3 regions of the Parabacteroides vesiculifaciens genome follow, and region 3 is predicted to be linked to each of the others. Evidence: riboswitches for the same ligand, from Rfam matches in the RefSeq annotation. Region 3 holds a riboswitch; each other region holds the start of a gene.
What was found. Region 3 has a riboswitch for cobalamin ahead of ACPYIV_RS05320 (ABC transporter substrate-binding protein). Riboswitches for the same ligand answer to the same signal wherever they lie in the genome.

Region 1 (7,753 bases), 2.1 Mb from region 3:
GTATGAAAGTCATAACTAACCCCATCACCCAATAAAAGATCGGGATGGAAGGATACCATCTGAAATAATGTTCCGGCCAGATTGTGTATAACAATACTCCCAATATCACACCAATGGCTACATTGATTAGGGTTATCAACCCCATCAGCTTCATACTTAACCATCCAGTCATGTCATATACTTTTTATTTATTCGATACAAACGGATATATAATCTCCTTTTACCTCTACGAATCCGCTCTTGATAGCCTGTTCACCTGTTTTACCATCCTTTTCATATCGGATGGTTCCCTGGCGGAGGGCCGCTATCAAGGGGGCATGATGGGGGAGGATATCAAATGAACCGGCTGCTCCCGGAAACGAAACATGTTCTGTTTCGCCTTCGAAAAGAATGCCGTCCGGTGATACAATTTCCAGTTTCATATCCGTTTAGTTTGCTTGTTCTGCCAATCGTTTTGCTTTTTCCATCACGTCCTCGATCGTGCCTACGTTCAGGAAGGCCTGTTCGGGGATGTTGTCGGTTTCTCCGTCCATGATCATCTTGAATCCGCGGATTGTCTCTTCGATGGGGACCATGACGCCCGGCACGCCGGTGAACTGTTCCGCTACGGAGAACGGCTGTGAAAGGAAACGCTGTACACGGCGGGCGCGGTTGACGGTCAGACGGTCTTCGTCGGAAAGCTCTTCCATACCGAGGATCGAGATGATGTCCTGCAATTCCTTGTTGCGTTGAAGGATCTGTTTCACACGCTGTGCCGTTTCATAATGCTCTTTGCCGACAATCAACGGGTCCAGGATGCGCGAGGTGGATTCCAGCGGGTCGACGGCCGGATAGATACCGAGCTCGGTGATCTTGCGGCTCAATACCGTCGTGGCATCCAGATGCGTAAAGGTCGTTGCCGGAGCCGGGTCCGTCAAGTCGTCTGCGGGCACATAAACAGCCTGGACGGAAGTGATGGAACCTTTCTTGGTGGAAGTGATGCGTTCCTGCATGGCTCCCATTTCGGTTGCCAGTGTCGGCTGATAACCGACGGCGGACGGCATACGTCCCAACAGGGCGGAAACTTCCGAGCCGGCCTGCGTGAACCTGAAGATGTTATCGATAAAGAAAAGGATGTCCTTCGTTTCCCCTTCTGCTGCCAGGTCACGGAAGGACTCGGCGATCGTCAGTCCCGAAAGGGCTACGGAAGAGCGGGCTCCCGGCGGTTCGTTCATCTGTCCGAACACTAATGTAGCCTGCGACTTGGCCAGTTCGTCGTAATCGATCTTCGACAAATCCCAATGACCTGCCTCCATGCTTTTCTTGAATTCGTCGCCGTAGCGGATGACTCCGGATTGGATCATCTCGCGCAGCAGGTCGTTTCCTTCACGTGTACGTTCGCCCACACCGGCAAAAACGGAAAATCCGTTGTTCTTCTTTGCGATGTTGTTGATCAGCTCCATGATAAGGACCGTCTTGCCTACGCCGGCTCCCCCGAACAGACCGATCTTGCCTCCTTTGGAATAAGGTTCGAGCAGGTCGATCACCTTAATGCCGGTGTACAAGACTTCGCGGCTGGTGGTCAGATCTTCGAACTTAGGCGGTTCGCGGTGGATCGGAAGAGCCCCTTTCCTGTCGAGTTCGGTCATCCCGTCGATGGGATGCCCCGTTACGTTCATCAAACGCCCTTTTACCTGGTCGCCGACCGGCATTGTGATGGGCGAACCATATGAAACGGCTTCCATTCCCCTCTTCAGCCCGTCTGTCGTATCCATTGCTACGGTGCGGACCGTGTTTTCCCCAATATGCTGCTGGACTTCCACAATCAGAATTTTTCCATTGGGGCGGGTTATCTCCATTGCGTCGTGAATACGGGGAAGCGTTATCTTTTCTTCCTTGTCATTATCGAAATGAATGTCCACGACCGGACCGATAACCTGTGAGATATAACCTTTTATTTCTCCCATACAATCTCTTTTTTCCTTAATCCTATTCAAATCTTCGGCTGCAATATTACGAATTATGAATTTCCGAAAACCGGAAATATTACTTTTTGATTCTTTTTGTACTTAGTTAGATATTCAACTAATTTCAACCTCTTCTGAAATAAACCAATTGTGTTCTGAAATAAACCAAAATGACAGGAATCGCTTATTTTGTAAATTGTAGAGAAAGAAGTTCCTAAGCGGGAAGTGACGTTTTGCCGACAAAAAACGGGTAGTATGTTTTGTATTGTTAAACGAGAAGGCATTTATTCTATAATCAGTGGCGGTGATTATAAAATCAGTGCCAGCGATTATATAATCCCAACCACCGATTATATAATCAGTGCCACTGATTACAGAATAAATGGCATAGTTTGTGTTTTTTATTGGGAGAGTGTGTGGCTTTTTCTGAAGGGAAACCTATTTTTTTATGATGATTGGAGACGAGGTTGCACGCAGATCGGATTTTTTTCCATACCTTTGCATTCGGATTATGGTGTAACCGTATTTGCTTCCGCTGACGGTTAGTAAAAGGGAATCCGGTGAAAGTCCGGAGCTGTACCCGTAGCTGTAAGTTCTGAAACCCCGGCAAATCTTGTTGCCACTGACGGGAAAGGGGAAAGCTGAAAGTGGAAAGTTGAAAGTTTAAATGCGAATAACTCTCAACTTTTAACTCTCGACTTCCGACCGATTCGTTGGGAAGGCTGCCGTTAGTTGGTAATTGTCCGTTATCAATTATCAATCGAAAAGGGGAGAACAAGCCAGAAAACCTGCCATTATTCGGTATCCGGTTCCTCGGGTAAAGGGACTGATGAATCGAAAAGGTATGCAGAATTTATTAATAAAACGATTGTCGGGCTTGTTATGTGCCTGGCTGTTTCCGCTTGTCGCTTTGTATGCGCAGGTAGACACGACGACCTATCACCAGCTTTCGGGTGTCGAGGTGCTGGGAAAGGTACGCCCTTCCACAACCCGCGAGAGCACGCCGCTCCAGGTGATGGACAAGGCCGGGATCGAACGGCTCGGTGTGCAGGATTTGTCGGAAGCCGTGAAGCGCTTTTCCGGTGTGACCGTGCAGGATTACGGGGGTATAGGAGGCTTGAAAACGGTTTCCGTCCGCAGCCTCGGCGCCAAGCATACGGCTGTCAGCTATGACGGGGTGACGGTGACGGACGCGCAGAGCGGCCAGGTGGATATCAGCCGCTTCTCCTTAGATAATGTCGATATGATCTCCTTGTCGATCGGCCAGGCGGATGATATTTTTCAGACGGCACGGATGTATGCGTCGGCGGGGGCGTTGAGTATAAAGACTGCGGCTCCCCTATTTAAGGATAAATCCTATAATGCTTATGTGAAACTGAAAGGTGGATCATTCGGCTTGTTCAATCCGGTGGTCCGTTATGAGCAGAGGATGGGAAATCGTTGGTCCGCTTCTCTGCATGCAGATTGGTTGAGTGCAAAAGGGGATTATCCTTTTACATTGGTAAATGGTAAGGAAGTTACAGAAGAAATACGTAAGAACAGCGATGTGCAATCTCTTCGTCTGGAAGGAAATGTGTATGGTAATTTCGGACGGGCTGGAAAACTGAACGGCAAGGTGTATTATTACGATTCGGAACGGGGACTTCCCGGCTCGGTAATCCTTTATAACAGTAATGCCCGTGAACGGGTGTGGGATAATAACTTTTTTACGCAGCTTCATTATGAGAATGAGTGGACTGACCGCCTGAAGTTCCAGGCAAATGCCAAATACAATTATTCGTTCAGCAAGTATCGGGATATCAGTAATAAATATTCAGGAGGCAAACAGGAAGATTTGAATACTCAGAACGAGTATTACGGATCGGCCGGAATTTTGTATACGCCCTTTTCTTCTATTTCTTTTTCGTTGAATACGGATATCGCGCGAAATACGTTGGACAATAATTTTGTAAAGGCTCCGGCTCCCAAACGTTGGACTTCGCTTACCGCATTTGCCGCACAATATAAAAGTCCGGTATTGACAGCAACGGCCAGTTTGCTGGGCACTTTTATAACAGACAAGGTGGAGAATGGAGACAGGCCGGCTGATAAGAAAAGGCTTTCTCCGGCAGTAAGTCTCTCCTGGCGTCCGTTCGCGGAACAGTCTTTCCGTATCCGGGCTTCTTACAAAGATATATTCCGTGTCCCGACTTTTACGGATCTCTATTACTTGCGTATGGGGAATGTCAATTTGAAACCCGAAAAAGCAACTCAATATAACATTGGACTTACATGGAATGACGAGATCGGCCCTTTTATACGCTTGTTGAGCGTTTCTGTTGACGGGTATTACAATAAGGTGAGTGATAAGATTGTCGCTATTCCGAATATGTACATCTGGAAAATGATGAATATGGGGGAAGTCGAAATCAAGGGGATAGATGTAAACCTAAGTGCCAATATACCTTTATATATATATAAGGATATGTCCCTCTTGCTTTCGTCCGCTTATAGTTACCAGGATGCAATCGACGTTACTGACCCGGAAGACAAAAACTATAAGGACCAGATACCTTATACCCCGCGGCATTCGGGATCTGTTTCGGTATCGTTGGAGAATCCTTGGGTGAATGTGACTTATACGCTTGTGGCGGCAGGTGACCGTTATGCCCTTCCCCAGAATATTGAGACAAATCGAATTGACTCGTATCTCGAACACAGCCTTTCTGTAAACAAGAGTTTTGCATTGAAGAAGTGTGCGTTCAGGGTTCAGGGGGATATCCTGAACCTGGCAGACAAAACGTATGATATTATTCAGTATTATCCGATGCCGGGGCGTTCGTGGAGACTTAGTTTAAGTATTACATATTAATAAGATAAAATAGAAATGGTATGAAAAAGAAAAGCATTCTTTTAGTTTCAGTCCTATGTGCACTGATGTCTTTTGTCTTTACCGGATGTAAGGATGATGATGAAAATCAGCCTACTGTTCCGACAGAAGTTGTGACTGGGGTCACTTTTACAGATACGGATCAGGTCGAAGGAGCGATTAAAGGTACATTGAAATGGACTGCCCCGGGAGATGTATCAAATATCACGAAATATGTTATTTATCTGTCTGCCGATGGAAAGGGCAGAGATACGAAATTGGGTGAAGTTGAAGTCGGAACAAACAGCTATGCAATTGAAACCAGTATAACTGCCGATACCTATATTATAGTGGTTGCCTGTAATGCGCAGGGAGAATCAGATGCATTGGCAAGTGTGAAAATCCGGGATCTCACGCCGGAAAGCCCCGGGCCGGAACCGGAACCTACAGATAATGGCGGTATCTATTTTCTGAATAGTGGAAAGATAGGTAGCAACAATGCAGGTCTTTCTTGTTTCAATCTGAATACGTTGACAATGACTGTTGATACGTTCATGAACGTGAACGAAAGAGGCTTGGGAGACACGGCTAATGATATGATTGTATATGGTTCTAAAATGTATATAGCCGTTTATGGTTCCAATATCATCGAAGTGACAGACTTGAGCGGTAAATCGATCAAACAGATCAAATCGGATGGCGATGCCTTATTACCCCGTTTCTTTACAGCTAACGAAGGGAAAGTGTATGTGTCCTTGTATGATGGTTATGTAGCCCGTTTGGATACGGCTTCTTTGGAAATCGAACAAAAAGTAAAAGTCGGCCGTAACCCCGAACAATTGGTAGTTGCCAATAATAAATTATATGTGGCAAACTCAGGAGGTCTGGATTATAGTACGCCGCTCGGGTATGATAAGACTGTTTCGGTTGTCGACCTGGCTTCTTTCCAGGAGACGAAGAAGATTGAAGTGGTTATAAATCCTACAAACTTGGTGACAGACAGCCAGGGTGATGTCTATTTGGTATCTACGGGTGATTACGGTGCGATACCCAATACATTCCAACGTATCGATAGCAAGACGGATGAAGTTACAATCATTACGGAAACAAATGCAACGGAAATGGCTTCCACCGGCGATAAGCTTTATATGATCTATTCACAGTATGATGCAAACTGGAACCAGGTTATCTCGTTTATTTCTTATGATGCAATAAATGAGAAGGTTATTTCAGATAACTTTATCACGGATGGAACCTCTATTGCTAAGCCGTATAAAATCGGTGCGGATCCGAAAACAGGCTATATTTATATTACTGCTTCCGATTATAAGACAAATGGCGATGTGTATGCATTTGATGCGAGCGGTAAAAAGGTATTCCAGTTTGAGGTTGGTTTGAACCCTGTTAAGGCTGTATACGTAAAACGATAAAAATGAGGTTGCTTGCTTCTTTCCTTTTATTGCTCTGCCTCACGTTAAGTTGTAATGTGAGGCAGAGTTCCCATTCCGAAGAATCCCTCTCCTCCGACACCATCCGCTATGCCCAAGGTTTTACCGTGCATCGCTTCGATGATTATACGGCTGTTGAAGTGCGTGACCCGTGGGATAGCACCCGCTTGTTGCAACGTTATCTTTTGATAGACCGTGACCGGCCTGTTCCCGGAAACCTTCCGAAAGGAACGGTCGTGCAGGTTCCGGCGCAGAATATCGTGGTTTATACATCCGTGCATGCAGCTATAATCGAACAGTTGGGAGAAACCGAACGGATCATAGGCGTTTGCGAACCTCGCTATATGGACACGCCTTCCATTCAGGAGGGGTTGAAAGCCGGACGGATTGCCGACATGGGAGAGGCGACCGCGCCGAATGTGGAGCTGATGATCGACAAAGGCGCCGAGCTTGTGATCGTTTCCCCTTTCCAGAATAGCGGCTACGGACCTGTCGAGAAACTGGGAATACCTATCCTCGAAGGAGCCGATTATATGGAATCGTCGCCTTTGGGACGTACCGAATGGATTCGTTTCTACGGGATGTTGTTCGGCAAGGAAGCATTGGCCGATTCTATTTTCAGGAATACGGAAAAAAACTATCTCGACCTGAAACGGCTGATAACGGCCGATACGTTCCGCCCCACCGTTATTTCCGAGAAGAAGTTCGGCGCATCCTGGTTTATGCCGGCGGGAGAAAGCTATATCGCGAATATGTACGCCGATGCCGGAGCCGATTATGTCTTTAAAGATCTCCCCGGAGCCGGAAGTACGCCATTGGCTTTCGAAACGGTGCTCGACCGGGCCATCCATGCCGATATGTGGCTGATTAAATATAACCAGTCCAAAGATATGACCTACGGCGACCTGCGTGCCGAATATACGCCGTACGAAAACTTCGATGCCTTTAAGAACCGTCGGATTTATTCCTGTAACACGGGGCTTGTTCCTTATTATGAGGAATTCCCTTTGCATCCCGATTACCTGCTGAAGGACCTGATCTGGGTATTCCATCCGGAATTGCTACCCGGTTACACACCCCGTTATTATCGGAAGATGCAGGATTAGTTGCCCTGATTTTAAGATCGGATCATTGGTGTTTTGAAAAACAGATGCCTGTCTTTACCCAAAAAGGTAGGCATCCGTTTCCGAAAAGACGCCTACCTTTTCCCCGCTCCCCTATAGCCTTTTCCTTGCTTCCCTATAGCCTTTTTCTAAACAGCCTAAAGGCTATTTATAGGACAAAAACCAATCCAAACCCCTGTATTATAAATACTAAAAACAGGGTTCACAGTTGGTAAGATACTAATAGTTATTAGTTTGTTGTGAGGACTGTGAAGCTGGCCTTCGGTTTGCCAATCCTGCCTATCGATCCTGTCCATTTTCATGCAGCATTCACGGGGTTCACAACAACATGATGATTAAGAACGTCTTGCAAAAACGTGAACCCTGATTTAGAAAAATAATTGTTGG
Region 2 (7,753 bases), 2.1 Mb from region 3:
GCATCGTTGCGGGCATAAGCAAGAGCTTTTCCGTTGCCCAGATATTGGAGGGTAAGCAGTTTCCCGTCTGTGTCAGGATACCCTTCGTAGGTGGCGTCGAAGTCGGTTTCACCCTTGTTGATGCGCAACAAGTGGCCTTCTTCCATCTCTCCGGTGTCGGTGAGCGCGGCGAGGTAGAGGTTACCGTTCTCGTCATACATCACGCAGTCTTGCATAAGTTCCCCGTAGGCGCTTCCTGCCATTTCTCCGGCAAGCGAGTTGCGGGTGTTGCTTTCTACCGCCAAGGTGGAAGGATCGAGGACTGCCGTATAGAAGGCGGTGGTTGTCTTACCAGCCCTACCGGACTCGCCGTTTTTACCGTAATAGAAGTAGTATAGTTTTTCTGCCTTTTCATTATAGGTAAGGATGCCTGATGTCGTGAACTTCTTCGTCTCTTCCCCTTCAATCTCTGATTTTGGCAGTGGGATCTTCAAGGTACCTTCTTCGAGGATCGACATGTCGTCTGTGTTCAGTTTGCTCCAGATGATCTGGCTTGCGTCACCGTTGGCAGACATGATGACGAGCGTGTTGTCGTTGATCCAGGAATGTGTATAGGAACGTACCTTATAGGTGTTCGTCTTGAACGGACATGCTCCCGTTTCGGTTACCTTGTTATCCTTAATCTGATATTTCACGAAACGGTCGTTGCTTGAAGGGATCTGGTAGTAATATTTCCCTCTCGAGATGCTTTCCATCGAATAGTCTCCCAATTCGGTCCCTTCGCCTTTAATAGTGATGGTCCCCATATCGGCCGTCAGTTTATCGACACTGTTGACCACTGTCGTGTTCTTGCTGCTCATGCCGCCATGTTTGCCTACGGTTAGGAACAGGTCGAAATGATATTTGCTTTCATCACCGGTTACCGGCACGTCTTTTAAATCATCGTCATCGGAACAAGCCGTGAAACCAAGTGAGATCAGGGCTGTCATGAAGACAAGCAATGTGAATTTGAACTTCTTCATTTTTTTTGTTTTTAAATATGAATGTTAATAGATAAAGACTCTGAACTTTGCAAAGAAAGCACGGCCGGGTTTTTGGAGCTTATAGTTGTCATAAGCTGTTTCATCGAGGAAATTCGAGCATTCCAATGCGATGTTATAACGGTCATGCTTCCATGAATAGGTGACATTGGCATTGCAGATATGTTGCGAGGGAATACGGGCTTTGGTATCGCGGTTGCCATAAGCCTCCCAGGTCAGGAAATACCAGTGCACCCACTGGAAGGTACAGCCCAGACGCAGCTTATTGTCCTGTTGCAGGAGGTTGCGGAACGTATAGCTCGCCTCCGCGCTGCCGAACAGCCAGGGGCGGTTCGGTACGTGGTTGTCGTATGTAGCCGAAGGTTTGCCGTCTTCTTTGTATTTTTGCTGGTCACGGGCATCCTGGTAGCTGACATTGGCCATGAACTGCAACCGGCCGTCCCAGTCGTAGCGGACTTCCCCCTCTACTCCTTTGATATGGACGGCGGGATCGTTGACATACTGCATCATGCCTTCTTTTTCGATAACTGAGGTCTGTATATAATTATCCACGTAACGCAGGAACCCGTTTGCCTCATAATAGACCGTATGCCGGCCGGCAGGATGCCAGGTCCCGAACAGGGCGAGGTTGACATTGTTGCTTTTCTCCGGTTCCAGTGCGACATTGGCATAGACGGTGGTCCCGTTGCCTAACAGTTCACGGGCGATGGGCAGACGTACACTGTGTTCAAAAGATACTTTTACCGCAAGAGGGTCGAAGAAGATGTAACGCAGCCCGACCCCGTAGCCTAAATAATTTTTGGTGGCGGAACCCTGCACTTTGTCCGATCCCGTCACGGCGGACTGGTCCGTCTGCCGGATATCCGGGTGGTTCACATAATCTTTGGCAAAGAATACATTCTGCATCTTTCCGTCCAGAAACGACTGGCTGTAGGTCAGCCCGATAATATGTTTGGTCACAGCATCGTTCGAGGGTTCGAAGCTCTGGTCCAGGTCATCATAGCGGTCGTTCCCGGTCCGGCTCATGTGGTAGTTCAAGTTGAAGCCGTGGTGACCGTTCAGCCGGTAATCCAGATTGGCACGCGCGATAGTCAGGGGGCGTTTGTAGTGGCGTATGGAGGGTTCATTGCCCCTGATTTCGTTGCGCTGGCTCACGATGTAGCCTCCATCCCAATAATATTTCCGGTAGGCCGTATCGATTGTGATAGAATGGTCCCATGTATGTGAAAGAGTCGCTTTCAGTGTCATGCCTTCGGTTATGAAATTATATTTGCTGTAACGTGCCGACAGGTTCCAGGCATCCGAATTGCGCTCAGCCATGCCATAGACTTTAGTCTGTACGGAACCGGTCTGCAACTCTTTGTCTGTTTTGGAGTAAGAGGCGGAGACAAACAGTTCGTCAGCCCATCGCTTGCCTGTAATTCCGGCTTCTATCTGTGCCAACAGCGAGAAATAGCCATCATGGAAACGTTTTGGATTGCCATAGATAAATTGATCACCTGCTTCATTACGCATCTGTACGTCTTTCATCCGGTAGTCGTTCTTGGAATAGTTGATGCCGGCGGCAGGGCGAATGATCAATCCGGTATGCCGTTCGACAAACTGAGCGTTCAGGTCGGCGCGATGGGTATGGAAAGAACCGACGCTGTAAGAAGCATCCATGAAGTTCTTCTTTTCCGCCTGGGTAATGATGTTGACTACGCCACCCAACGCATCCGTACCCAACGAGGCCGGTACTACGCCTTTATAGATTTCCACCCGGTCGATCAGGTTAACGGGCAGGTTTGCGAGCGTTACGCTGCTCCCTTTGCTATCCAACGGCACACCGTCGATGAAGTAGCGCACGGAATTACCGGACAGTCCGTTGATCGAGAGGTCGAAATCAGAACCTATGCCCCCCTCTTCACGTACTTTGACACCAGCCGTGCGATTGACTAGTTCATTCAGGTTATGAAGCGAATTAATGACAGGTTTCACATCGAGCGCATTGACCGAAAGCGCACCCTCCCTTGCCTTTTGCGATTGTGTCTTCCCATACACTTCCACGGAGTTCAGGTTTACAGAACTTTCTTCCAGTTTGAAATCGAGGGTTTTGTCGCGGTGGAGGTCGAGTGAAGTTTTAATTGTCCGGTATCCTAAGGAGGAGACGACAAACGTATGTTTGCCGGGAGATACTTTCAGGGAATAACGCCCGTTGTCATCCGTATAAGTACCGGATGTTGTATTTTCGACAGCGATCGTTACTAATGACAGGGGAGCGCCTTGTCGGTCGGTGACTCTCCCGGAGATCGTAATTTTGTTTTGTGCCGTCAGGCCCGACTGAGACAGGCAGACAAACAAAAGAAGTACATGTACAAAGACTTTCATTTTAATCCTTGATATAGCGTTCATGACTTGCTTAAGGGAATGCACACAAGGAGAAACGATTTCTTTATGTAGAGAGATAAAGATTGACCTGACTCGATGTTTTGCTGCTTTATTTCCCGAAAGCATTAAAACTATGTTCGTTCTTGGCAGGTCTTCTGACTTGTTCCGTCTTTGAATGCCTTCCCATCCGGTAACGGACAGTGGCTTATAGCGTATTCAAAGATTTGGAGAGGAACTTACAGCAGCGGGTCTGTTCAGGATTTGCACCTGATTCCCTTTTCATCACGTTCCCGTAGCGATTGGGAGTCGTGAAACCAAAACTGTGGCAAAGGTAAGAAAAAAGTCTGTCCTCACAAATGGGGCTGCTAAAAAACCAGGGCGACCGCACCAAATTCATTTTTAAGCAATACGATCTTATGGACTACATAATATAAGGAATAATCTATCCCTGCTACAAGAAAACTTATCTACATAGGCATAAAAAACATCGGAGTGCCTATCAATTCTGTAATCAGTGCCAGTGATTATAAAATCAGTGCCAGCAATTATATAATCACAACCACTGATTATAAAATCACTGACACCGATTACAGAATCGGCAGGCACTTAAGAAAGAATTATTCGGGACAAAAACGGTTTTTTCTCTCCATAGAAATAAAAAATTGTTACTGCTGGATTTGGTGCGGTTGCCCTAGTCGTCTATACCTGTTTGAGGGGATTCCCGGCTTTTTCCCTATCTTTGCCCTCCAATTAAACTGTATCCGGAAAATCACGAAGTTTTTCCACCATGAATACATGTTTCGCCTGAAGAATTAAATCATCTTATTAATATTAGTAATTAAGCAAACAAATGAAACGTATCGTTTTTTTGGATTATGTACGCGTGTTCGCCTGCTTCCTTGTGATAGTCGTGCACGCCAGTGAAAATTTTTACGGTGCTCCCGGTTCGACTGACATGGTGGGACCGCAAGCCTTTCTGGCCAATGAGTCGGACCGGTTGTGGGTGTCTATGTACGACGGCTTTTCGCGTATGGCTGTGCCTTTGTTTATAATTGTCTCCGCTTTTCTCCTTGCGCCGATGAAAGAAGGACAGACCATGTGGCAATTCTACCGCCGGCGTTGCATCCGCATCCTGCCGCCGTTTTTCATATTTATGATACTCTACAGCACCCTGCCGATGTTGTGGGGACAGATCGACGGAGAGACATCCCTCAAAGATCTGTCGCGTATCTTCCTTAACTTCCCGACATTAGCCGGACACTTGTGGTTCATGTACCCCTTAATCGGCATCTACCTCTTCATACCTATCATTTCGCCCTGGTTGAGCAAGGCTACGCCCAAAGAAGAACGTTTCTTTATCGGGTTGTTCCTGTTAACAACCTGTATGCCATACTTAAACCGCTGGTTCGGGGAAGTCTGGGGGCAATGTTTCTGGAACGAATACCATATGTTGTGGTACTTTTCCGGTTACTTAGGTTATCTCGTGCTGGCACATTACATACATGTCCACCTGACCTGGAACCGTTCCAGACGTTTCATCATCGGAACCGCCTTGATGATTGTCGGGGCTGCTTTGACCATCTACTCATTCTATGTACAGGCCATACCCGGAGAGATCCTTCCCACGCCCGTATTGGAAATAGGATGGGCGTTCTGCACGATCAACTGTGTGCTTCTCACGGCGGGCACATTCTTGATGTTCAGCTGTATAAAGCTTTCGGAAACTCCACGGCTCATAATGGAAATATCGAAACTCAGCTATGGTATGTATCTGATGCATATCTTTTGGCTCGGCTTGTGGGTTACGGTGTTCAAGTCTGTCGTGCCATTGCCTACAGTTGCCGCCATACCTTGTATTGCGGTATGCACATTCATTTGCTGCTTTGTTGCAACCAAGATTATTTCGCTTATTCCTGGTAGTAAATGGATTGTTGGGTAAATATTTGCATATATGTTTTTAGAACTTCATTATCCACTAAAAAATATATTTATCTGTCGATTTGGATATTATAAATAACTAACATGGTGAACAAAAGAATCATTCGGCAGAATCAATAGAATTGATTAACGGAAGGCTTGCTTGGGAAGGTAGGCCTTCTTACTTTTGTACCCGCATTTAATAGAGAAAAAACAAAAAGATGGAAAAAGAGATTTTGACAGACCGGGAGGTCTTGTTATTACGGAGAAAACTGGACTTATTACTCCGTACGGGGAAATTGTTGATGGAGAGTGCGGCGGATACGAACCGCATCGAACGGAATATGAAACGCGTGGCTGCTTTTATGGGAATTCCGGAAGAAAAGCTCCACTTGGATATCAGGTGGACGATGATTATGGTGAATGTGAGCGACGAGACGCATTCCTTTTCCAAATTCCAGAAGTGTGAGAAGCATGGCATCAACATGACGACTATTACGGAGGTCAGCCATTTGTCGTGGAAGGCTATCGAACAAGACTATTCGTTGGACCGTTATGAGGAAGAGCTTGAAAGGATTGCGTGTAAACCTCGTAATTATGTGCCTTATATTGTGGCGGTCGGTGCCGGGTTTGCCTGTGGCGGTTTTTGTAAGTTGTTCGGCTGTGACTGGATCGCGTTTTTGTTTGCATCTATTTGTGCGTTTGCCGGCTTCCGCGTCCGGGCGCGTTGCATCGAGTTCGGAATAAATGTGTATATGAGTATTGCGATTGCAGCGTTTGTGGCGACCTGCCTGGCGTATGCTTCTTCTTTTTCGGGGTTGTCGTCCACGCCTTACCAGCCGCTACTGGCTTGTGCCCTGTTTATCGTGCCCGGTGTGCCGTTGATCAATTTTGTGGATGATATGATCGATAATCATCTGCTTGTCGGGATTACGCGGGCTGCCAATACGGTGATGATGGTCGGGGCGATGACGTTCGGGATTGCTTTTGCCATGCGGGTGCTGGTGATGAACGATATCGAGATCGACCACAAGTTCAGCGAATTGAGTATGGTGCCGCATGATCCGTATTATATTTATGCTATTGCTGCTGCTATTTCGGCTGTCGGTTTTTCGATGATCTTTAATATCCAGCGGCGTCTGTTGTGGGTGGTGGCCTTAGGGGGCGTCATTGCGGTGTGTACCCGTAACTTCGTAAATTTCGAAATGGGGTATGGTCCGGTGATCGGTTCGTTTATGGGAAGTTTTGTCGTGAGTCTGATTGCGGTAAAGGCGGTTCATTGGTTCGATGTGCCGAATCACGTGCTGACGATACCGTCTGTCATCCCGATGATTCCGGGGGTACTGATGTATCGTTCGTTGTTCGCCTTTATCAACCTGCATGGGGTGATTGGGGAGGTGACCAATGCGTTTGCCAACGGGATCAATTCGGCTTTGATTATCCTGTGTATCTCTTTAGGGGTTGCTGTCCCGAATATCTTCGCCCGACGCTACATCGCCAAAGATCGCCAGCGTTATCTTGAAGAAGAACTTGAAAAACGCCGGCAGCGTGGCAAGTTTATTGAATGGTGAAGAATTTATGAATGATGATTTTTTATAGCTTATAAATCATAATTCAGTTCCAGGCAGATTGTCTTATTGGCTTTTAGGGAAGCTTTGACGTCGATCAGGCGTTGGTTGCTGCTTCCGCGGAAGAGGAGGCTTTCGTCGCGTAAGGCTTGTTTGAATTTACCGTCTACCAGGACGTCGATATATTTGAGCAGTTCTGCCTGCTTCGGATTGTTCAGGAGGCGCTCGAAAGTATAGCCGGTATAACACCAGATGTTTTTCCGGCTTCTTTCTTTGATCGCCTGTGCCAGCTTGGTGAAACCTTCTGGCTGGAACATGGGGTCGCCGCCGCTGAAGGTCACATTGGCAAAATCGTCTGCCAGAACCTTTTCCAGGATATCTTCCGTCGGGACTTGTTTCCCTTTTTTAATATCCCACGATTCGGGATTATGACAGCCCGGACAGGCGTTCGGACAACCTGCCGCATAGATCGCGGTCCGGAATCCCGGACCGTCGACTGTCGTATCTTCTATGATATCAATGATGGAAAGCACGTTGTGAATTTCATTTTTCACTATGAACAACTCTGTCGTTCAGTTCCGCCAGTTTCGCATTGTTCCAGCGGTCTGTCGTGCCGACTAAGTAACCGGTGATGCGTTGTAGTTTGTCAAGATGAGTACTACCGCATTTCGGGCATTTCTCGAGATGGGTTTCCGCATTTTCATAGCCGCAGTCCAGGCAGCGGTTACGGTTGTGGTTGACAGAGCCATAGCCGATGTTGTAACGGTCCATCATATCGACAACCTGCATGATCACTTCGGGGTTATGGGTGGCATCTCCATCCATTTCGACATAGAAGATATGGCCGCCGCGTGTCATCTCATGATAGGGAGCTTCCACCTC
Region 3 (7,753 bases):
AGGTATGGTCTGATTGCAAAACACCTATGTTTTTCCGCGAAACATAGGTGTTTTGCATATAAGGATATGGAGGCTCTTTTTTAGCTCAACCCTTCTATCACGCCGTTCACGATGTCGATACGTTTTGCCTGCGGGTCTTTCGGCAATCCCGGCATACGCATGATCTCGCCCATGACAACGACGATCATCTCCGCACCGTTGTTGATGATGATGTCACGCACTTTCAACTCGAAATTCTTGGCTACCCCGTATGCTTTCGGGTCGGAAGAGAACGAATACTGCGTCTTGGCTATACAGATCGGGTAGTGGGAGATGCCGAGGCTTTCGATCTGTTTGATTTTCTTGTCCGCCAATGTCGTGTAGACAACGGAGGCCGCCCCGTAGATCTGTTCGGATACCTTTTTGATTTTCTCGCGGATCGGTTCGCTGTCTTCGTATATATATTTAAGCGGGGCGGAAGGTTTCTTCTCGATCGTGTCGACCACCAGTTTCGCCAGCTCTGCGCCCCCGTCGCCTCCGTCGGCAAATACGTTATTCATGCAGAAGCCTACGCCTATCTCGCGGCAATGTTCTGCCACCAGAGCGATTTCTTCGTCCGTATCGGATGCATACCTATTGAAAGTGACGATCACTTCCTGACCGAAACGTTTCATATTTTCAACATGCTTGTCCAGGTTAGCAAAGCCGTTTTTAAGACCTTCGATATTCTGTTCCTTGATCTTGTCTTCCGGTACTCCTCCATGTAGCTTCAAACTCTGGGCCGTTGCCACGATAACCGTCAGCTTCGGCGTCAATCCGGCTTTCCGGCATTTGATGTCGAAAAACTTTTCGGCTCCCAGATCTGCACCGAAACCGGCTTCCGTAATGACATAATCGCCATACGTCAGCGCCATCTTGGTAGCCAGGACGGAGTTGCAACCGTGTGCGATGTTGGCGAATGGGCCTCCGTGTACGAATGCAGCCGTGTTCTCGGTTGTCTGCACTAAGTTGGGCAAGAGGGCGTCTTTCAGCAATACCGTAATCGCTCCGGCTACGCCCAGATCGTTAACGGTGAAGGGCTTGTCGTCGTTCGTATACCCCAGCAGAATATTGCCGACACGGCGTTTCAGGTCCTCGATGTCCGTTGCCAGGCAAAGGATCGCCATGATTTCCGAAGCGGGCGTGATGTCGAAGCCCGTCTCCGTCGGTACGCCGTTGGCCGATCCGCCCAGGCCGGAAACGATGTTGCGCAGGCTGCGGTCGTTTACGTCCAGGACGCGTTTCCATTTAATCTCTTTCAGACCTTCACAGGTGTTACGTGTCTGGTAGATGTAGTTATCCAGCAGCGCCGTGATCATATTGTGGGCGGAAGTAACAGCATGGAAGTCTCCCGTAAAATGCAGGTTGATGTTTTCCATCGGCAACACTTGCGAGTAGCCCCCTCCGGCAGCTCCGCCCTTCATACCGAAGCACGGGCCTAATGAGGGTTCGCGCAAGGCGACGATCGCCTTTTTACCGATCTTGTTCAGTCCCAATGCCAGCCCGATCGAAACGGTCGTCTTGCCGATACCGGCTTTCGTAGGGGTGATGGCTGTGACCAGGATAAGATTGTGTTGTTTGATTTTCTCTTCGTCAATCAGATGGAGAGGTATTTTGGCGATGTATCTGCCGTAATTCTGAACTTCTTCGCGCGGGATGCCTAATCCGGTTGCGATTTCTTTTATCTTGCGCAGAGAAATCTCTCTTGCAATTTCTATGTCCGATTTCATGTCTTATGTAAGTTTAAGTGGAAAACAAAAGTAAATATATTTTTATATAATAACAAAATGAAAGGTCAAGTAGTTTTAGATATTATTGAATGATCATCAGGGAAAAGTATGGGAATATTTTTTCCTGAATTTGTTTACGGTCGGAGGTATAAAACTCTTTTCCGGTCCCCACATTTTCGAAATAGTGGAAGTTCACCTGCGGATGTAACCGGATGCAGGTATGGACGGCCTCCACGCATTGGGACAGCTTCATGATGACGACCACATAACCGGCCTCGATCTTTTCCGACAATTCTTCCGCCGTCAGCATTCCGGGTATGACGATGATCTGTTCTTCCTGTTTGACGATATGCAAGCCGGCCAAAGCACCTGCCGCAATGAAGGCGGGGATTCCGGCGGTTCGTTCCACTTCGATCCGGTTCTCCCTGAATTTGTCATATATATATTGTATGGATGAATAGAACCCGGCATCGCCTTCCGCCACAATGACCACCTTTTTCCCTTCATGCCAGGCGGAAACAGCCTTTTCATACAAGGCGTCGTAGGCTTTCCTGGCTTCGGTGCGGTCTTTGCTCATCGGGAGCGTGAAGAGCCGGATTGCGGATTCACCGATTTCCAGTTCCTCGATAATATGGGCTGCGCGGGAGAGGGGTTGCCCGCTTTTGTTCATGGTGGCAGGGCAATAGATGATATCGGCCTGTTGTAGCTTTTTCAAGCCTTTCAGGGTGATCAGTTCCGGTTCTCCCGGGCCGAGCGATACGAAGCAGATGGGGTACGACATTATGCGTTTTATTTATTTGGTGCGCAAAAGTGAGGAAAATCGCGGAACTTTCCAAATCCGCATTCCACAATTGTGGGGATAATATCCACACTCCCCGTTCTACAGGCTTTAATGTCCCGTTTGTTTCATCAGGTTGAAACTATCGTTTCAAGCGGAGACACTTTTGTTTCTGATATTGAAACTAAAGTGTCCTGCAAGGGAAACATTTACGGAGTTATGGAGAGTATTTACGGAGAAAGAGACCGTTTTTATGTTCTTTGGCATATAATTTGTATTTAATGGGGCGATTAGAAAAAGGTAAATAGATTGTTTAAAATTTTAGGTTATGAAGAAGTTGGTATTAATGGTGACTATGGTGGTTTCATGTGTCTTTATGTCTCAAAACGGTTATGCGCAGGCAGGACAAGACGGGAATACGGATATCGATATGTTGAGTATGAAAAATTTCTATGCCGTCGATATCGTCGATGTGGATCTTGCCGCACAGGAAGCAATTTACAATGCGTATGAGAATTGCCTGATCAAAGAAGTGTACAAATCGAATGGCAGCGGCAGCCCTATCCAGTATAAAGTCTCTCTCGAAACGACCGATCAGCGAAACCTGGTTGTTGCTTTCGACGAAAGCGGCCGTGTACTGAAGGTCATGCCGGAAGACGAATATCTGGCAGCCCGTAAGGAAAACAGATAAATCATCATTCTTTCTTCTTTTTTTATTACTTTTGCCGCTGAAACAGGTTCTGTTATCCTTTTCTGGATATGGGATTAAAAGGGAACCGGGTGGAAATCCCGGACAGACCACGCTGCTGTGAAACTTCGGGAACATACCGGCAATACTCTATGCCACTGATCGGGGGATCGGGAAGGTGTCCGGGATGGAAGTAAGTCAGAAGACCTGCCGTTTCGGTTTGGAAGAGTTTTGTCCTCGTGGGGCGGACAAGGTTGCCCGGTTGTAATAAAATAATATTGAATATGAAAAAATGCCTGGCAGGGTGTTACCTGCTCATGTCGTTGTGTGTCGCATCTTCGTGTACGACTAAAAACAATCAACAGACCGGTAAGGTGGAGACGGCGGAAGAAAGCACGTTCTCCGGTGTCCGTATCGTACCGGGGTATGCCCGTGGTTTCGAATTGTCCTATCGGGACGGATATGTCTTGGTGGATATCCGGGACCCGCAGAATGAGGAGAGCACGACTTTCCATTATGCACTTGTCAGGAGAGGGATGAAACCGGCCGGCATCCCCGGATCATATACCGTGATCGAGACACCCATCAGGAGTGTTATCTGCATGACCTCTTTGCAGTTGTCCAATTTTATCAAGATGGGCGAACTGGACAAGGTAGTAGGAGTGACCAGCACCCGGCATCTGTTCAATAAGGAGATGAACGAACGCCTGGAGAGTGGAAAGACCGCCAAGATCGGCATAGAAGGGAATTTTGACAACGAAGTGATCATGAGCATGAACCCCGACCTGATCCTTGTCTCGCCTTTCAAACGGGGCGGGTATGAGACATTGAAGGATGTCGGCATCCCTCTGATCCCGCATTTAGGTTATAAGGAGATGACGCCGCTGGGACAGGCGGAATGGGTGAAGTTCGTCGGCTTGTTGTTAGGACAGGAGCAAAAGGCGAACGAAACGTTCGACGCCATCGCGATGCGTTATAATGAATTGAAGGAACTAACGGCGGAAGGAAAGGTGAAGAAGCGCCCGGTCGTGCTGAGCGGTGAGATGCGGGGCGGGAACTGGTATGCCGTGGGAGGGGAGAGCTTCCTCGCCCAACTGTTCGAGGATGCCGGAGCCGACTATTTCCTGAAAGACGACAAACGCTCGGGAGGTGTGACGCTTGACTTCGAAACTGTCTACAACCAAGGTGACGAAGCCGACTATTGGCGCATCGTGAACAGCTATCCGGGCACATTCAGCTATGAGGCGCTGAAGGAGCAGGACCCGCGTTATGCCGATTTCCGTGCTTTCAAGGAGAAAGGGATTATCTATTGCAATATGAAAGATACGCCTTTTTATGAAAGTATGCCGACCGAGCCGGAGGTCGTGTTGGCCGACCTGTTGTATATATTCCATCCGGACCTGCTGCCCGATCATACTCCCGTTTATTATGCCCGACTCAAATAAGTTGCACGAATGAGACATTCCACTACTTTTCTGATGTTGCTCATCGTAGCGTCTATCTTAGCCCTGATGTTCCTGAACCTGGTGCTGGGATCGGTGTCTATTCCTTTGAAGTCTGTCTGGAACATTGTCTGCGGATTGGGAGACGAGCCGGTGACCTGGCAGAATATCGTCTGGAAATCACGTCTCCCGCAGGCGTTGACAGCCTTAGTGGCGGGAGCGGGCCTGGCGATAAGCGGCTTGCAGATGCAGACTGTTTTCCGGAATCCGCTGGCGGGTCCATCCGTGCTGGGGATCAGTTCCGGAGCGAGTATGGGCGTGGCTTTTGTGGTGCTGTTGAGCGGTAGCCTCGGAGGGGTGGCACTTAGCAAATTAGGGTTTATGGGAGAGATCGCGCTTTCGATTGCGGCTGTGATCGGTTCACTGTCGGTGATGGCGTTGATCGTATATGTGTCGCAGAAGGTGAAGGGGAACGTGACTTTGCTGATTATCGGTGTGATGATCGGCTACGTGGCGAATGCGGTGATCGGCGTGCTGAAGTTCTTCAGTGTGGAGGAAGATATTCGCGCCTACGTGATCTGGGGCTTAGGCAGTTTCTCCCGTGTTTCCGGCAATCAGATGATGCTGTTTGTCGCGATCATGGCGATTCTGATCCCTTTGTCATTCCTGCTGATCAAGACACTGAACCTAATGCTGCTCGGTGACGGTTATGCCCGTAACTTGGGGCTGAATATCAAGCGGGCACGTCTTCTGGTTATCACCTCGGCAGGAGTGTTGACGGCGATCGTGACGGCCTATTGCGGACCGGTCATCTTTCTGGGCCTGGCTGTCCCGCACCTTTGCCGGGCTATTTTCCAGACGTCCGACCACCGGGTATTGATGCCTGCCGTTCTGTTTGCCGGTGCTGCGCTGGCACTCGCCTGCAACCTGATCGCCCGGATGCCCGGCTTCGAAGGGGCTTTGCCGGTCAACTCGGTGACTGCCTTAGTTGGAGCCCCGGTAGTGGCTTCCGTGCTATTCAGCAAACGTAAGAACGAACTGAACGAATGATGAAGCAAGACACGATTCATATAAACGACCTTTCGATCGGCTACCGGACGAAGAACGATACAAAGTTGGTGGCGAGCCATATACAGGCCCGGATCTATAGTGGTGAATTAACTTGTCTTTTAGGGGCGAACGGGGTCGGTAAGTCGACGCTCTTACGCACGTTGTCGGCTTTTCAGCCGAAGTTGGGAGGTGAGATCGCCGTCTTGGGACGTGATATGGACAGCTATTCGGACAAAGAGTTAAGCGCAACGATCGGTGTTGTCCTGACGGAGAAATGCGATATCCGGAATATGTCCGTACGCGAACTGGTCGAGATGGGACGCAGTCCCTACACCGGTTTCTGGGGGCGGTTGGGCAAGGAGGATAAGCAGGTCGTGGAAGAGTCGATCGCCCTGGTACGGATCGAGAACCTGGCTTACCGCATGGTGCATACTCTCTCGGACGGGGAGCGGCAGAAGGTCATGATCGCTAAAGCACTGGCCCAGGAAACACCTGTGATCTTCTTAGACGAACCGACCGCTTTCCTTGATTTCCCAAGCAAGGTGGAGATCATGCAATTGCTCCATCATCTGACACGAAGCACGAATAAGACGATTTTCCTCTCCACGCACGACCTCGAACTGGCGCTCCAGATAGCTGACAAGATCTGGCTGATGGACCGGACGAACGGGATTACGACCGGTACGCCCGAAGATCTTGCCCTGAGCGGATACCTGAGCGGCTTCTTTGCCCGCAAGGGAATCGTGTTCGACACGGAGACTGGCTTGTTTCGTATCGATAACCAGTATTCGAAAGAGATACGTCTGACCGGTCACGGACAGAAATATGCGATGGTCCGTAAGGCGCTCCAGCGGAACGGCATACGGGCCGGCCGGCATATCGAATCGTCCATGTGGATCGAAACAGGCGATCTGCCTTCCGGTTCCGTATTCCTGATCCACCACCCCGACGGGTGTACGCAGACAGCCAATACTATAGAATCCCTTTTGCAGCAGCTTTCCGTCTGACAAAAAAAACTAAAAGGAAAAACTTTTCCCGCTTCGTTTGTTATTTCTATCTAAGAACGACAGAGTCCGTAAGGTGACAAATCATCATCATCCTCCCGAAACTTGAATAAAATTAAACGATATGAAAAAGTATTTCCTTTATGCCTCCCTGCTGTTTGCCGGCGTACTTACCGCTTGCGATAACGATGATTCGGACGGGATCGACCCGTCGATTCCTTTTTACCAGAATCTGGGTGTCGAATATAATGTCACGCAGAACCATACCCATATAGGTGCAAACTTCAATAAGTATAACAGCGAAGGGGCCAACCTGCGCCTGCCAGCCAAGAGCATTCTCTTTAACGGGAAAGAACCGGACTTTCTGGGGATGGGGACCTATATGTATATGCTGTCGGAAACCGGGCTGGATCCGGTCACGTTCACCTTCACCCGCTGGAAAGACCAGGTTTACACAAACAAGGCTTCTATCGACGATGTCGATCCGATTGCACTCCCCGAATCCCTGACGGCTATCAAAGGTAATGGCGAAACCGTTATCACCTGGGTGGGAAAGCCTATCGGAAAGGACGAGTATGTCCAAGCTCACCTGACCTATAGCGGCGGTGTCTATGATATCAACAACACGCAGGAAGGGGCGACCTTCATCACGCTGAACTTTACGAACCCGACCTCTGTCGCCAAAGGAACTTTATTCCTGAGCCGCGTCAAGAAACTCTCCTTGCAGGAGAGCAATGGCGATGCGGGAGGAAAGATCGATGTATCCTACGTGCAGAACAAGGACGTTACGTTTGAATAATTACAGCTGAAAGGCTACTTCCCCGCTTTCCGAAATCAGCAGGACGGACAGTTTACCGTTGGGGAGCAGGGGCGCACAATGCTCCCGGCATTTCTGCAACAGGAGCGGGAAGAAACTTTGCTGTTCGGTCGCGCTGAACAGCTCCCATAATTCCCTGGCCAACGTCAGGGAATCTATTTTGTGTACGGATTCCGCTGTGCAGCCCGCCTTCCCTGCCAGTTCTTTCAGGAAGGCTTTGTTCATG

Region 1: another riboswitch for cobalamin. It lies ahead of ACPYIV_RS13670 (TonB-dependent receptor plug domain-containing protein); the one in region 3 lies ahead of ACPYIV_RS05320 (ABC transporter substrate-binding protein).
Region 2: another riboswitch for cobalamin. It lies ahead of ACPYIV_RS13740 (carboxypeptidase-like regulatory domain-containing protein); the one in region 3 lies ahead of ACPYIV_RS05320 (ABC transporter substrate-binding protein).

Annotation. Positions count from the first base shown of each region.
Region 1 is NZ_CP187555.1:3,408,052-3,415,804, reverse strand. Features, by position in the region: gene ACPYIV_RS13685 (hypothetical protein) at 1-172, opposite strand, end outside; gene ACPYIV_RS13680 (F0F1 ATP synthase subunit epsilon) at 189-422, opposite strand; gene atpD (F0F1 ATP synthase subunit beta) at 429-1,946, opposite strand; cobalamin riboswitch at 2,442-2,756, shown strand; gene ACPYIV_RS13670 (TonB-dependent receptor plug domain-containing protein) at 2,791-4,797, shown strand; gene ACPYIV_RS13665 (DUF5074 domain-containing protein) at 4,818-6,224, shown strand; gene ACPYIV_RS13660 (ABC transporter substrate-binding protein) at 6,227-7,348, shown strand.
Region 2 is NZ_CP187555.1:3,423,240-3,430,992, reverse strand. Features, by position in the region: gene ACPYIV_RS13745 (hypothetical protein) at 1-1,001, opposite strand, end outside; gene ACPYIV_RS13740 (carboxypeptidase-like regulatory domain-containing protein) at 1,026-3,386, opposite strand; cobalamin riboswitch at 3,515-3,720, opposite strand; gene ACPYIV_RS13735 (acyltransferase) at 4,237-5,325, shown strand; gene ACPYIV_RS13730 (threonine/serine ThrE exporter family protein) at 5,525-6,874, shown strand; gene nrdG (anaerobic ribonucleoside-triphosphate reductase activating protein) at 6,904-7,404, opposite strand; gene ACPYIV_RS13720 (anaerobic ribonucleoside triphosphate reductase) at 7,415-7,753, opposite strand, start outside.
Region 3 is NZ_CP187555.1:1,329,481-1,337,233, forward strand. Features, by position in the region: gene ACPYIV_RS05305 (formate--tetrahydrofolate ligase) at 81-1,748, opposite strand; gene ACPYIV_RS05310 (precorrin-2 C(20)-methyltransferase) at 1,831-2,529, opposite strand; gene ACPYIV_RS05315 (hypothetical protein) at 2,855-3,217, shown strand; cobalamin riboswitch at 3,244-3,443, shown strand; gene ACPYIV_RS05320 (ABC transporter substrate-binding protein) at 3,499-4,659, shown strand; gene ACPYIV_RS05325 (FecCD family ABC transporter permease) at 4,669-5,706, shown strand; gene ACPYIV_RS05330 (ABC transporter ATP-binding protein) at 5,706-6,713, shown strand; gene ACPYIV_RS05335 (hypothetical protein) at 6,835-7,509, shown strand; gene cbiD (cobalt-precorrin-5B (C(1))-methyltransferase CbiD) at 7,510-7,753, opposite strand, start outside.